DNA from 2 places in the Caulobacter sp. GW821-FHT10F06 genome. Region 1 is predicted to be linked to the other one. Evidence: riboswitches for the same ligand, from Rfam matches in the RefSeq annotation. Region 1 holds a riboswitch; the other holds the start of a gene.
The links. A riboswitch is a leader RNA that binds a small molecule or an ion and turns the genes downstream of it on or off. The one in region 1 is predicted to bind ZMP and ZTP.
Positions count from the first base shown of each region.

Region 2: another riboswitch for ZMP and ZTP. It lies ahead of AC1RUS_RS12385 (LysE family translocator); the one in region 1 lies ahead of purH (bifunctional phosphoribosylaminoimidazolecarboxamide formyltransferase/IMP cyclohydrolase).

Region 1 is NZ_JBXASK010000006.1:16,146-21,243, forward strand. Features, by position in the region: gene AC1RUS_RS14095 (DUF418 domain-containing protein) at 1-389, shown strand, start outside; gene AC1RUS_RS14100 (dienelactone hydrolase family protein) at 386-1,144, opposite strand; gene purH (bifunctional phosphoribosylaminoimidazolecarboxamide formyltransferase/IMP cyclohydrolase) at 1,269-2,858, opposite strand; ZMP/ZTP riboswitch at 2,888-2,968, opposite strand; gene AC1RUS_RS14110 (hypothetical protein) at 3,054-3,341, opposite strand; gene AC1RUS_RS14115 (heparinase II/III family protein) at 3,344-5,065, opposite strand; gene rpe (ribulose-phosphate 3-epimerase) at 5,080-5,098, opposite strand, start outside.
Region 2 is NZ_JBXASK010000005.1:93,391-98,488, forward strand. Features, by position in the region: gene AC1RUS_RS12380 (TonB-dependent receptor) at 1-1,852, opposite strand, end outside; ZMP/ZTP riboswitch at 2,066-2,148, shown strand; gene AC1RUS_RS12385 (LysE family translocator) at 2,174-2,806, shown strand; gene AC1RUS_RS12390 (ribonuclease T2) at 2,861-3,577, shown strand; gene AC1RUS_RS12395 (ABC-F family ATP-binding cassette domain-containing protein) at 3,677-5,098, shown strand, end outside.

The DNA.
Region 1 (5,098 bases):
AGCCGCTGATCCAGGGCGCGGGCTGGTTCCAGATCGCCACCGCGCCGCTGACCACGCTGAGCTATGTCAGCCTGATGGTCTTCGCCTCGCGCTCGACCGGGTTCTGGAAGGCGATCCCGGCCGTCCTGGCCCCGGTCGGCCAGATGGCCTTCACCAACTATCTGAGCCAGTCGCTGATCATGACCACGATCTTCTACGGCGGCCGGGGCCTTGGCCTGCACGGCAAGCTGGATCGTCCGGTCCTGGCCCTGCTGGTCGTCGTGACCTGGATCGTCCAGATCCTGTGGTCGCGCTGGTGGATGGACCGCTTCAGCATGGGTCCGCTGGAGTGGGTGTGGCGCCGGCTCTATCGCGGCCCGACGCCGATCCGACGGACGGCGGCCGCCTAGGTCTTCAGCGCCTCAGTCAGGGCCAGCGTGAAATAGTCCCGTGTCTGGCCGAACAGGTCGGGACGGTATTTGGCGCGCGGGTCGTTGGCCTGGTCGTCGTCGAAGGCGTGGGTGGCGTCGGCGAGGAACACGGTGTCGACGCTGAGCCCGTCGCGGGACAGGCGCTCCAGCGCCTTCTTCGGATGCTTCCAGCCGACCACCTGGTCCTTGCCGCCCAGCACCGACCAGACGCGCGGTCCGTACTGGCCCCAGCCCCGGCTGCTGGTCAGCGAGGGGTAGCTGGCATAGGGATAGACCAGCAGTGCGCCCTTGACCTGGGCCCGCAGCCGCAACGGATCGGCGTCCGGCAGGCCCGTGGCCCGGGCCGCGTTCACGCCGATCGCGTAGCCGTCCATGATCGTCCAGCCGCCATGGCTCCAGCCGGCCAGGAAGACGCGCTCATGGTCGGCCCAGGCCTGCTCCTCGAGCCAGGCCAGCATGGCGAAGACGTCGGCCGAGCGCTTGAGGCCCTGCAAGGTGGTCCCGGTGCAGACGAACAGCTTGCCGTCCAGGGTCGACATGCCGCGCGGCTTCAGCGAGTCGACCACAATGGCCGCGTAGCCGGCCGCCACGGCGGTCTGCGCATAGGTCTCCAGGAACGGCGTCTTGCCGCCGCAGCCATGCAGGATCAGCGCCACCGGGAAGGGGCCGTTACCCGGAGGCTTGAACACCTTCGAGTGCTGGACGACCCTGGCTCCCCAGGCGGCGCTGTGCATGGCCGTTCTACTCCCTGCGTCGTCCTCGTCCTTCGACAGGCTCAGGATGAGGACGATGGCTGTGGCGGCGCATTAGAGACCCTCATCCTGAGCTTGTCGAAGGACGAGGGTCACGCACCAAGACCTAGTGACGGAACACTCGCACGCCGGTGAAGGCCATTGTGAGGCCAAGCTTGTCGGCCGCCTCGATGACCTCCGGATCGCGCATCGAGCCGCCCGGCTGGATGATCGCCGTGGCGCCGGCTTCGGCGGCCTGGATGAGACCGTCGGCGAATGGGAAGAAGGCTTCCGAGGCGCAGGCGCAGCCCTGGAGGTCGAGCCCGAAATCGGCCGCGCGCAGCGCCGCGATGCGGGCGCTGTCCTTGCGGTTCATCTGGCCGGCGCCCACGCCCAGGGTCTGGCCGGCGCGGGCATAGACGATGGCGTTGGACTTGACGTGCTTGCCCACGGTGAAGGCGAACAGCATGTCGCGCACCTCCTCGTCGGTCGGCTGACGCTTCGTGACGATCTTCAGGTCAGAGGCCTTGATCCGCGCGTCGTCGCGCGACTGAACCAGGAAGCCGCCGGCCACGCTCTTGAAGGTGTCGCCGGTCGACAGCGCGTCGGGCAGGCCGCCGGTGACCAGCAGGCGCAGGTTCTTCTTGGCGGCGAAGACCTCGATGGCGTCGTCGTCGGCTTCCGGGGCGATCACCACCTCGGTGAAGATCTCGACCATCTGCAGCGCCGCCTCGCGGGTCAGGCGCGAATTGACGGCGACGATGCCGCCGAAGGCCGAGGTCGGGTCGCAGGCCAGCGCCCGCTCATAGGCCTCGCGCTGGCTGCCGCCCACGGCCACGCCGCAGGGGTTGGCGTGCTTGATGATCGCCACGGCCGGGCCGTCGGCGGGATCGAACTCGGCGATCAGCTCGAAGGCCGCGTCGGTGTCGTTGATGTTGTTGTAGCTCAGTTCCTTGCCCTGCAGCTGGGTCGCCGTGGCGACCCCGACGCGCGGGTTGGGGAAGGCGTAGAAGGCCGCCTTCTGGTGCGGGTTCTCGCCATAACGCATGGTCTGGCGCAGCTCGCCGGCGATGGCCTTGCGAGCCGGGAAGTCCTGGCCCAGGGCCTGGGCGAACCAGGCCGAGATCGCCGCGTCATAGGCCGCCGTGCGGGCATAGGCGCGGGCCGCCAGGGTCTGACGCAGAGCCAGGGTGGTCCCGCCGGCCTTCAGGGCTGCCAGCACTTCGGCCAGATCCGAGGGATCGGTGCAGACAGCGACATAGCCGTGGTTCTTGGCCGCCGAGCGGATCATCGCCGGGCCGCCGATGTCGATGTTCTCGACGCACTCGGCGTAGCTTCCGCCCTTCGCCACCGTGGCCTCGAACGGATAGAGGTTCACGTACAGGATATCGATGCCGCCGATGCCGTGGTCGGCCATGGCCTGAGCGTGCTCGGGGGCGTCGCGCACGCCCAGCAGGCCGCCGTGGACGATGGGGTGCAGGGTCTTGACCCGGCCGTCCATCATCTCAGGGAAACCGGTCAGGTCCGACACGTCCTTGACCGGCAGGCCGGCCGCGGCGATCGCCGCCTTGGTGCCGCCGGTCGAGACCAGCTCGACGCCCGCCTCGTGCAGGACCTTGGCCGCCTCGACCAGGCCGGTCTTGTCGGAGACCGACAGCAGGGCGCGCTTGGGCGAAACGAGATTGGGGGCGGACGGATAGTCGGGGGCGGCGGGCACGGCGGGACTCCGGGTCTGGTGGAAGACGGTAAGGGAGCCCAGGCGCGCGGCTTATGCGTTGCGAGCTCCCCGGTGGTCGCCCACCTTCAACGCCAGTCACTCGAACGGGGCGGAAAATACGGGCGAGGGCCGGGGAGTCAATGCGATGTCGAAGATCCTGCGTCAGAGGGGGAGCCTCTTACGGGCGGGCCCGCCTCAGCCCTTCGCCAACCGCGCCCTCACGGCCTTGAACAGCATGGCCATCTCGATGTGCGTGTAGACGTACTGCCGCTCGAACAGCCAGGTTAGCAGGCGGTCATAGGTGTCGTCATAGTCCGCCAGCGGCACGCTGCCCGGCTGGTCGGCTTCGCGCTGGAGCATGGCCAGCAGCTCCGGGACGTCGGCCGCCAGGGCGGCGCAGACCTCCGCCACCTCGTCGTCCGTGAACTCCGGGACGTGCCGCGAGCGGCCGGGATCCAGCGGCGGTCTGCGCGCGAAGCCCATGCCTAGCCCTCGGCCCGGGTCAGCTTCCAGCGGATCTTGGCGCCGACCTCGGGGCGGACCTGGCTCTTGAGCACGATCTGGCCGGCCTTGCGGGCCTGGCCGTGATCGAAGTGGGCCGAGGCGGCGATCTCGACGTCGACGGCGTCGTTCCTCAGCCACCAGCCGATGTTGGACGGTCCTCGGATCAGCACGCTCTTGCCGTCGCGGGCGATCGAGGCGCGGGCGTCGGGGTGCAGGTGGAAGCGGGCGGCGAAGGGCAGGTAGCGGCGCGGGCCGGCGGCGTCGCCCGGCGTCAGGGGGATCAGGCTGTCCTCGCCGCGCAGCTCGTCGCTGCCCGTGTCGAGGAACAGGCGGCGGGCGTGGTTCAGGCCCAGGCGCCGCCAGCCGTCGTGGACGATGTCGAGCCAGACGCCGTTGTCGCCGTCGTGGCGCTTGACCTGCACGTCGGTCGCGCCGTCGATCAGCCAGGGGCCCAGGGCGTGGGCGCGGAAGCCCGACAAGGGCCGGCCGGCCGAGCCGTCGCCGACCGAGATGGTCGAGGCGGCGTCCGACAGGCGGAAAGCGTTGGCGCCGGTGGCCTCCGGGCTCCAGCCGCAACTGGTGATCAACCGGTCCTTGCCGCAGACGATCTCGACGGCGGCGGGCTGGGCGCAGGCGGCGCGGCTCAAGGGACCGGTGGGCGGCGGACCGGTGTCGGCCATCACCTGGATGCTGGCGCCCTGCATCCGCTGGAAGCCGACATGCGGGGCGCTGTCGGGCGGGCGCGGGCCGGCGTCGTCATGGGCGAGAGCCGCGGCGATGCGGCGGCTGGAGACGGCCTCGCCGCCGTGGAAGGCCGCCAGCTGGCCGTCGGCCAACGTGAAGAACCGCGCGGCCGAAGCCAGGCGGTCGATGGCCCGCGACACCGTCTCGGGCGAAGGGCGGCCGCGCTGGCCCAGGGCGTCGTCGAGGGTCAGCAGGTCGAAGAGCAGCTCCAGTCCGGCCTCGGGCGAGCGGCTGGCGTGGCCGCCGTCGCCCAGCACGATCAGGTCGATCTGGGCCGCGACGATCTTCATCGCCTTGTCGATCAGCTTGTCGCCGGGGCCTTCGGCCAGCACGCAGCCGGCGATGGCGGCGGCTACGGCGCGCTCCAGCAGGCGATCGGGCTGGTCGGAGGCCTTCAGCAGCTGGCGGGCCTGACGGGCCAGATCCATGGAAAGATCGGCGACCTCGGCGTCGGAGCCCTCGGCGGCCAGGGCGCGGGCGGCGCAGGCCAGGTGGAACACCCGTCGCTCCAGGCACTCGCCGCTCCAGGAAAACGCGTTCCAGCGGCCGAACACCCGGCGCCAGTCGTCGATCAGCCGCAGGGCCCGGCGCGCGCCGTCGGGGCCGGCGGCCATCAGGTCGGGCAACCAGTCGAAGCGGTGCAGGTTGATGGCGAAGCGGCGGGTCGGGCTGGGGGTGTCGAACGGATCGCCGGCCTCGCCGATCCTCAAGGCCCCGCCCGACAGGTTCATCACGCCGCCGACGATCTTGCGGCCGTGCTCGGCGTCGACGGGACGGGGATCGTGGGGATGGGCCGCCAGGCCCTTGGGCCGTGGCAGCGAGATCAGCATGCGGTGCGGCGGCGAGCCGAACCACTCGCGCTCGACATGGGCCTGGATGTTGGCGCCGATCGCTCGCGTCAGGATCCCGCCGCGCGGGAGGGCGGGGAGTCTCGGAAGGCCGCGGGCGAAGCGTTCCAACACCATCGCGCCGGTCAGCCGCCCTTGAGCGCG
Region 2 (5,098 bases), on a different contig from region 1:
TGACCCGAGCGTTGGTCTTGTCGGTGCGGAAGACGGCCGCCGTCAGGTTCAGCTTGCCGCCGAACGTGTTCCACTTGGCGCCGATCTCGTAGCTGTCGTTCTGCTCGGGATCGAGATTGACGGTGGTCGCGGCCACCGACGACACGTCGCCGGAGCCTTCGCCCGACGGGTTCGACGAGCTGCCATACGAGGCGTAGAGGCTGGCCTCTTCGACCGGCTTGTAGACGAGGCCCAGCTGGTAGTTCCAGAAGCTGGACTTGTTGGTCAGCGGAGCCGTCGGGGTCACGCCCGTGGCGGTGTAGGTCCCGCCGGTGAAGCGGTTGGTGTAGTCGTCGTGACGCACGCCGAGGTTCAGCAGCCAGTGCTCGTTGAACTCGATGGTGTCGAAGGCGAACAGCGCCTTGGTCGTCACCCGCGTCTCGGTGAAGGTCGGCGAGCGCGTGATCGTGCCGATCCACGGATCGTTGTAGTTCGGGTTGCTCAGGGTGGTGCAGTTATAGCCGTAGACGGCGCCCAGACGCGAGGCGCTGCTGCAGGCGAGGTTGGTGCTGCTGTAGGCGGCGCTGACCAGAGCCGGCGCCAGGCCGGCGGTCAGGCCCGGACCCGCCACGACATAGCCCTGGCTGTGGGTCTGTTCCTCGGCCCACTCGGTGCCGAAGGCCACGCTGTGCTTGAGGCCGCCGGTCGCGAACTCGCCGGTGATGGTGTTGGCGTTGGCCGTCGTGGTGGTCAGGGTGTTGCGGTTCTTCGACGAGCGGAAGAGATAGCCGTTGGCGACGTTGCCGCGGCTGTCGTCGGGGTTGGTGACCACATAGGCGTTGGTGGTGCGGCCGTAGCGGACCGCCGTCGAGAACTTCCAGGTCCCGCCCAGATCCTGCTGGAAGCGCAGGGTAGAGATGTCGGCGCTGGTGTCGCGGAAGTCGCGGCTGCGGAGGCCGTAGAAGTCGTCGTCGTGACCCTTCAGCAACGTGCCGTAGACCACGCCGTTGATGGTCGTGCGCTCGTAGGGCACGCCGTAGTCCGGCACTTCGCTGGTGTCGAGGTGGTAGTAGTCGAGGGTCAGTCGGCTGGGGCCGTTCAGGCCGAACCCGACCGAGGCCGCGACGCCCCAGCGGTCGCCGCTGACGCCCTTGCGGCCGTTGACCTCGTTCTCGTGATAGAGGCCGTTCAGGCGAACGGCGACGCTGTCGGTGATGGCTTCGTTGACGTCCAGCGTCACGCGGCGGGTGGCGTCGTCGCCCAGGGTCAGCGAGGCGGCCTTGAAGTCGCCGGGACGGGCCACCTTGGTCACCAGGTTGACGGCGCCGCCGGTCGAGCCGCGGCCGCTGAAGGCCGAGCCCGGACCCTTGACGATCTCGATCTGCTCCAGGGCGAAGACTTCGCGCGACTGGCCGCCGGCGTCGCGGACGCCGTCGACGAAGATGTCCGAGGTCGAGTCCATGCCGCGGATGCGCGGACGGTCGCCGGCGGGCGAACCGCCCTCGCCCGATTCCAGCGTGATGCCCGGCACGGTGCGGAAGGCGTCGGCCAGGCTGCTGATCGCCTGCTGGTCCAGCGCGTCCGAGGTGATGATGTTGACCGACTTGGGCGTGTCGAGCAGCGGCTTGGTGAACTTCTCCGACTGCGGGCGAAGCTTGCGCTGGCTCTTGACGTCGACGCCCGAGACCTCGGTGCTGTCGGCCGGAACCGCGGCGGCCGCGGCGGTCGCCATTGCGGCGTCCACGTCGGCGGCATGGGCGGCGCCCGCGCCGAAGGTCAGGCCGGCGAGACCGGCGACGGCCGCGACGCCGAGCGCGCGACGAGGACGGCTGACGACGCCGCCATTGAGGCCGCGGGTGTTCGAGTTATGCATGGAAAATCCTATCCCCAGCAGAGTCTGCGATCACTCGCGACCCTTCCTGAATTTGCGACGCGTTCTTAGCGATCATGCAAGGCAGTCGCAATGATAATCGTTCTTAATTGCGCACTCTGTGGCGGAAAGGTGACGCTTGGGTGATCGGCCCGCCGCTTTTGCCGCTCGCGCAACGCCGACCGGTGACGCGGATGGGGTCGGTGTGTAGGCTCGACCGGTCCGCGCGACTGGCGATCGGAGGGAGCACCCTCGGGAAGCGCGGACCGCATCGACAGCCGTACGCCTGGGCGCCCTCACCTCTTTCGCAGCGGAGCCGCGCCCATGCCGGAAGCCAAGACCTGGATCGCCTTCAGCCTCATCTGCCTGGGCATGGCCCTGACCCCGGGGCCCAACATGCTCTACTTGGTCAGCCGCTCGATCTGCCAGGGACCGCTGGCCGGGATCGTGTCGCTGATCGGCACGGCCGCGGGCTTCGTCGTCTATCTGTTGTGCGCGGCGCTGGGCATCACCGCTCTCTTGATGGCCGCGCCCATCGCCTATGACGTGCTGCGGTTCGGCGGCGCGCTCTATCTGGGCTGGCTGGCCTGGCAGGCGATCAGGCCGGGCGGCGCCTCGCCGTTCCAGGTGCGCGAACTGCCCAAGGACAGCCCCGCCAAGCTGATCAGCATGGGCTTCCTGACCAACCTGCTGAACCCCAAGGCGGCGATGCTCTACCTCTCGCTGTTGCCGCAATTCATCAAGCCCGAGCACGGCGGGGTGCTCACCCAGTCCCTGGCCTTGGGGCTCAGCCAGATCGCCATCAGCCTCAGCGTCAACGGCGTGATCTGCATGGCCGCCGGGACGATCGCCACCTTCCTGGCCACGCGTCCCAGCTTCGCGCTGATCCAGCGGTGGCTGATGGCCACCGTGCTGGGCGGGCTGGCGATCCGGATGGCCACCGAAGCCCGGCGCTGATTGAGCCTGTCATCGGTTTGCTAGAGAGTGCGGACGCCTGGAGTTGGAGTCCGCATGACCTCGAAGTTCGCCCGCGTCCTGATCGGCGCCGTCGCCGCCCTCGCCCTGTCGGGCATGGCCCAGGCTTCCAGCCTGAAATCCTGCGCGATCCCGCCGACCGTGGTTCCGGCTCCGGCCGAGATCCCGCCGGCCGACCAGATCCACACCGACGTGCCGACCGCCGCCTATCTGCTGGCCCTGTTCTGGTCGCCGGAGGCCTGCCGGGCCAACATCCCGGAGTCGGACAAGGCCATCCAGTGCGAGGCCAACAACTTCGGCTTCACCGTTCACGGCCTGTGGCCCAACGGCCCCGACAAGGTGCATCCGCGCTACTGCAAGCCCAGCCCGCCGATGAGCCTCAAGACGGTGAAGGCCAATCTCTGCATGACGCCCTCGCCCTGGCTGCTGCAGCATGAGTGGCAAGCCCATGGCACATGCAAATGGCCCACGCCCGAGGCCTATTTCAAGAAGGCCCGCGCGGTGCGCTCCAAGCTCAACGTGCCCGACCTGACGCCCGGCCCGAACGGGACCCTGACCGCCGGGCAGGTGCGCGAGGCCTTCCTGAAGGGCAATCGCGGCATGACCCGCGAGGGGCTCAACGTACGGGTCAACAAGGACAACCGCCTGACCGAGGTCTGGGTGTGCATGGACCTGAAGTTCAAGCCGGCCGCCTGCCGGGGCGGCAACGGCGCGCCCGACGACGTGACCATCCGGGTGACGCCAAGACGGTAGGCGCGTCCGGTCCCGGGACGAGTGACCCATCATCGCGCCCGGGATCGGGAGCGGCTCTAGGGCTGGCGTTCTGCGTCCGCCCGCGTTAGCAGACCGCCCATGATCCGCCTCGACAATATCTCCAAGCAAAACGGCCACCAGCTCCTGTTCATCGAAGCCTCGATGGGCGTCCAAAAGGGCGAAAAGGTGGGGCTGGTCGGCCCGAACGGCGCCGGCAAGACGACTCTGTTCCGCATGATCACCGGTCAGGAGCAGCCCGACGACGGGCTGGTCGCGATCGATCCCGGCATGACAATCGGCTATTTCAGCCAGGACGTCGGCGAGATGTCGGGTCAGAGCGCGGTCGCCGCGGTAATGGACGGCGTCGGTCCCGTCAGCGCGCTGGCCGCCGAAATGGCCACGCTCGAGGCGGCCATGGTCGATCCGGACAAGGCCGACGAGATGGACGCCGTCCTCGAACGCTATGGCGAGGTGCTGGAGCGCTTCCAGGAACTGGACGGCTATGCGCTGGAGGCGCGGGCGCGCGAGGTGCTGGCCGGCCTGAGCTTCAGCCAGGAGCGCATGGACGGCGACGTCGGCCTGCTGTCGGGCGGCTGGAAGATGCGCGTGGCGCTGGCTCGCATCCTGCTGATGCGCCCCGACGGCATGCTGCTGGACGAGCCCTCCAACCACCTGGACCTGGAAAGCCTGATCTGGCTGGAGGCGTTCCTCAAGAACTACGACGGCGCCCTGCTGATGACGTCGCACGACCGCGCCTTCATGAACCGCATCATCGGCAAGGTGGTCGAGATCGACGGCGGCCAGCTGATCACCTATTCGGGCGATCTGGACTTCTACGAACAGCAGCGCGCGCTGGGCGAGGCGCAGCGCCAGGCCCAGTACGAGCGCCAGCAGGCCATGCTGGCCAAGGAAATCAAGTTTATCGAGAAGTTCAAGGCGCGCGCCTCGCACGCCGCCCAGGTGCAGAGCCGGGTCAAGAAGCTCGACAAGATCGAGCGGGTCGAGGCTCCGCGCCGCCGCCAGTCAGTCCAGTTCGAGTTCCAGAGCCCGCCGCGGTCGGGCGACGACGTGATCAACCTGCGCAACGTCCACAAGGGCTATGGCGCCAACCCGATCTACGAGGGCCTGGACTTCCTGGTGCGCCGCAAGGAGCGCTGGTGCGTCCTGGGCGCCAACGGCGCCGGCAAGTCGACGCTGCTGAAGCTGGTGGCTGGCGACACCACGCCCGACCAGGGCACGGTCAATATCGGCGCCAGCGTCCGGATGGGCTATTTCGCCCAGCACTCCATGGACCTGCTGGATGGCGAAGAGACGATCTTCGAGTCCTTGGAGCGCTCGTTCCCGCAAGCGGGCCAGGGCGCGTTGCGCACCCTGGCGGGCTGCTTCGGCTTCTCGGGCGACGATGTCGAAAAGCCCTGCCGCGTGCTGTCCGGCGGCGAGAAGGCGCGCCTGGTCATGGCCAAGATGCTGTTCGACCCGCCGAACCTGCTGGTGCTGGACGAGCCGACTAACCACCTGGAC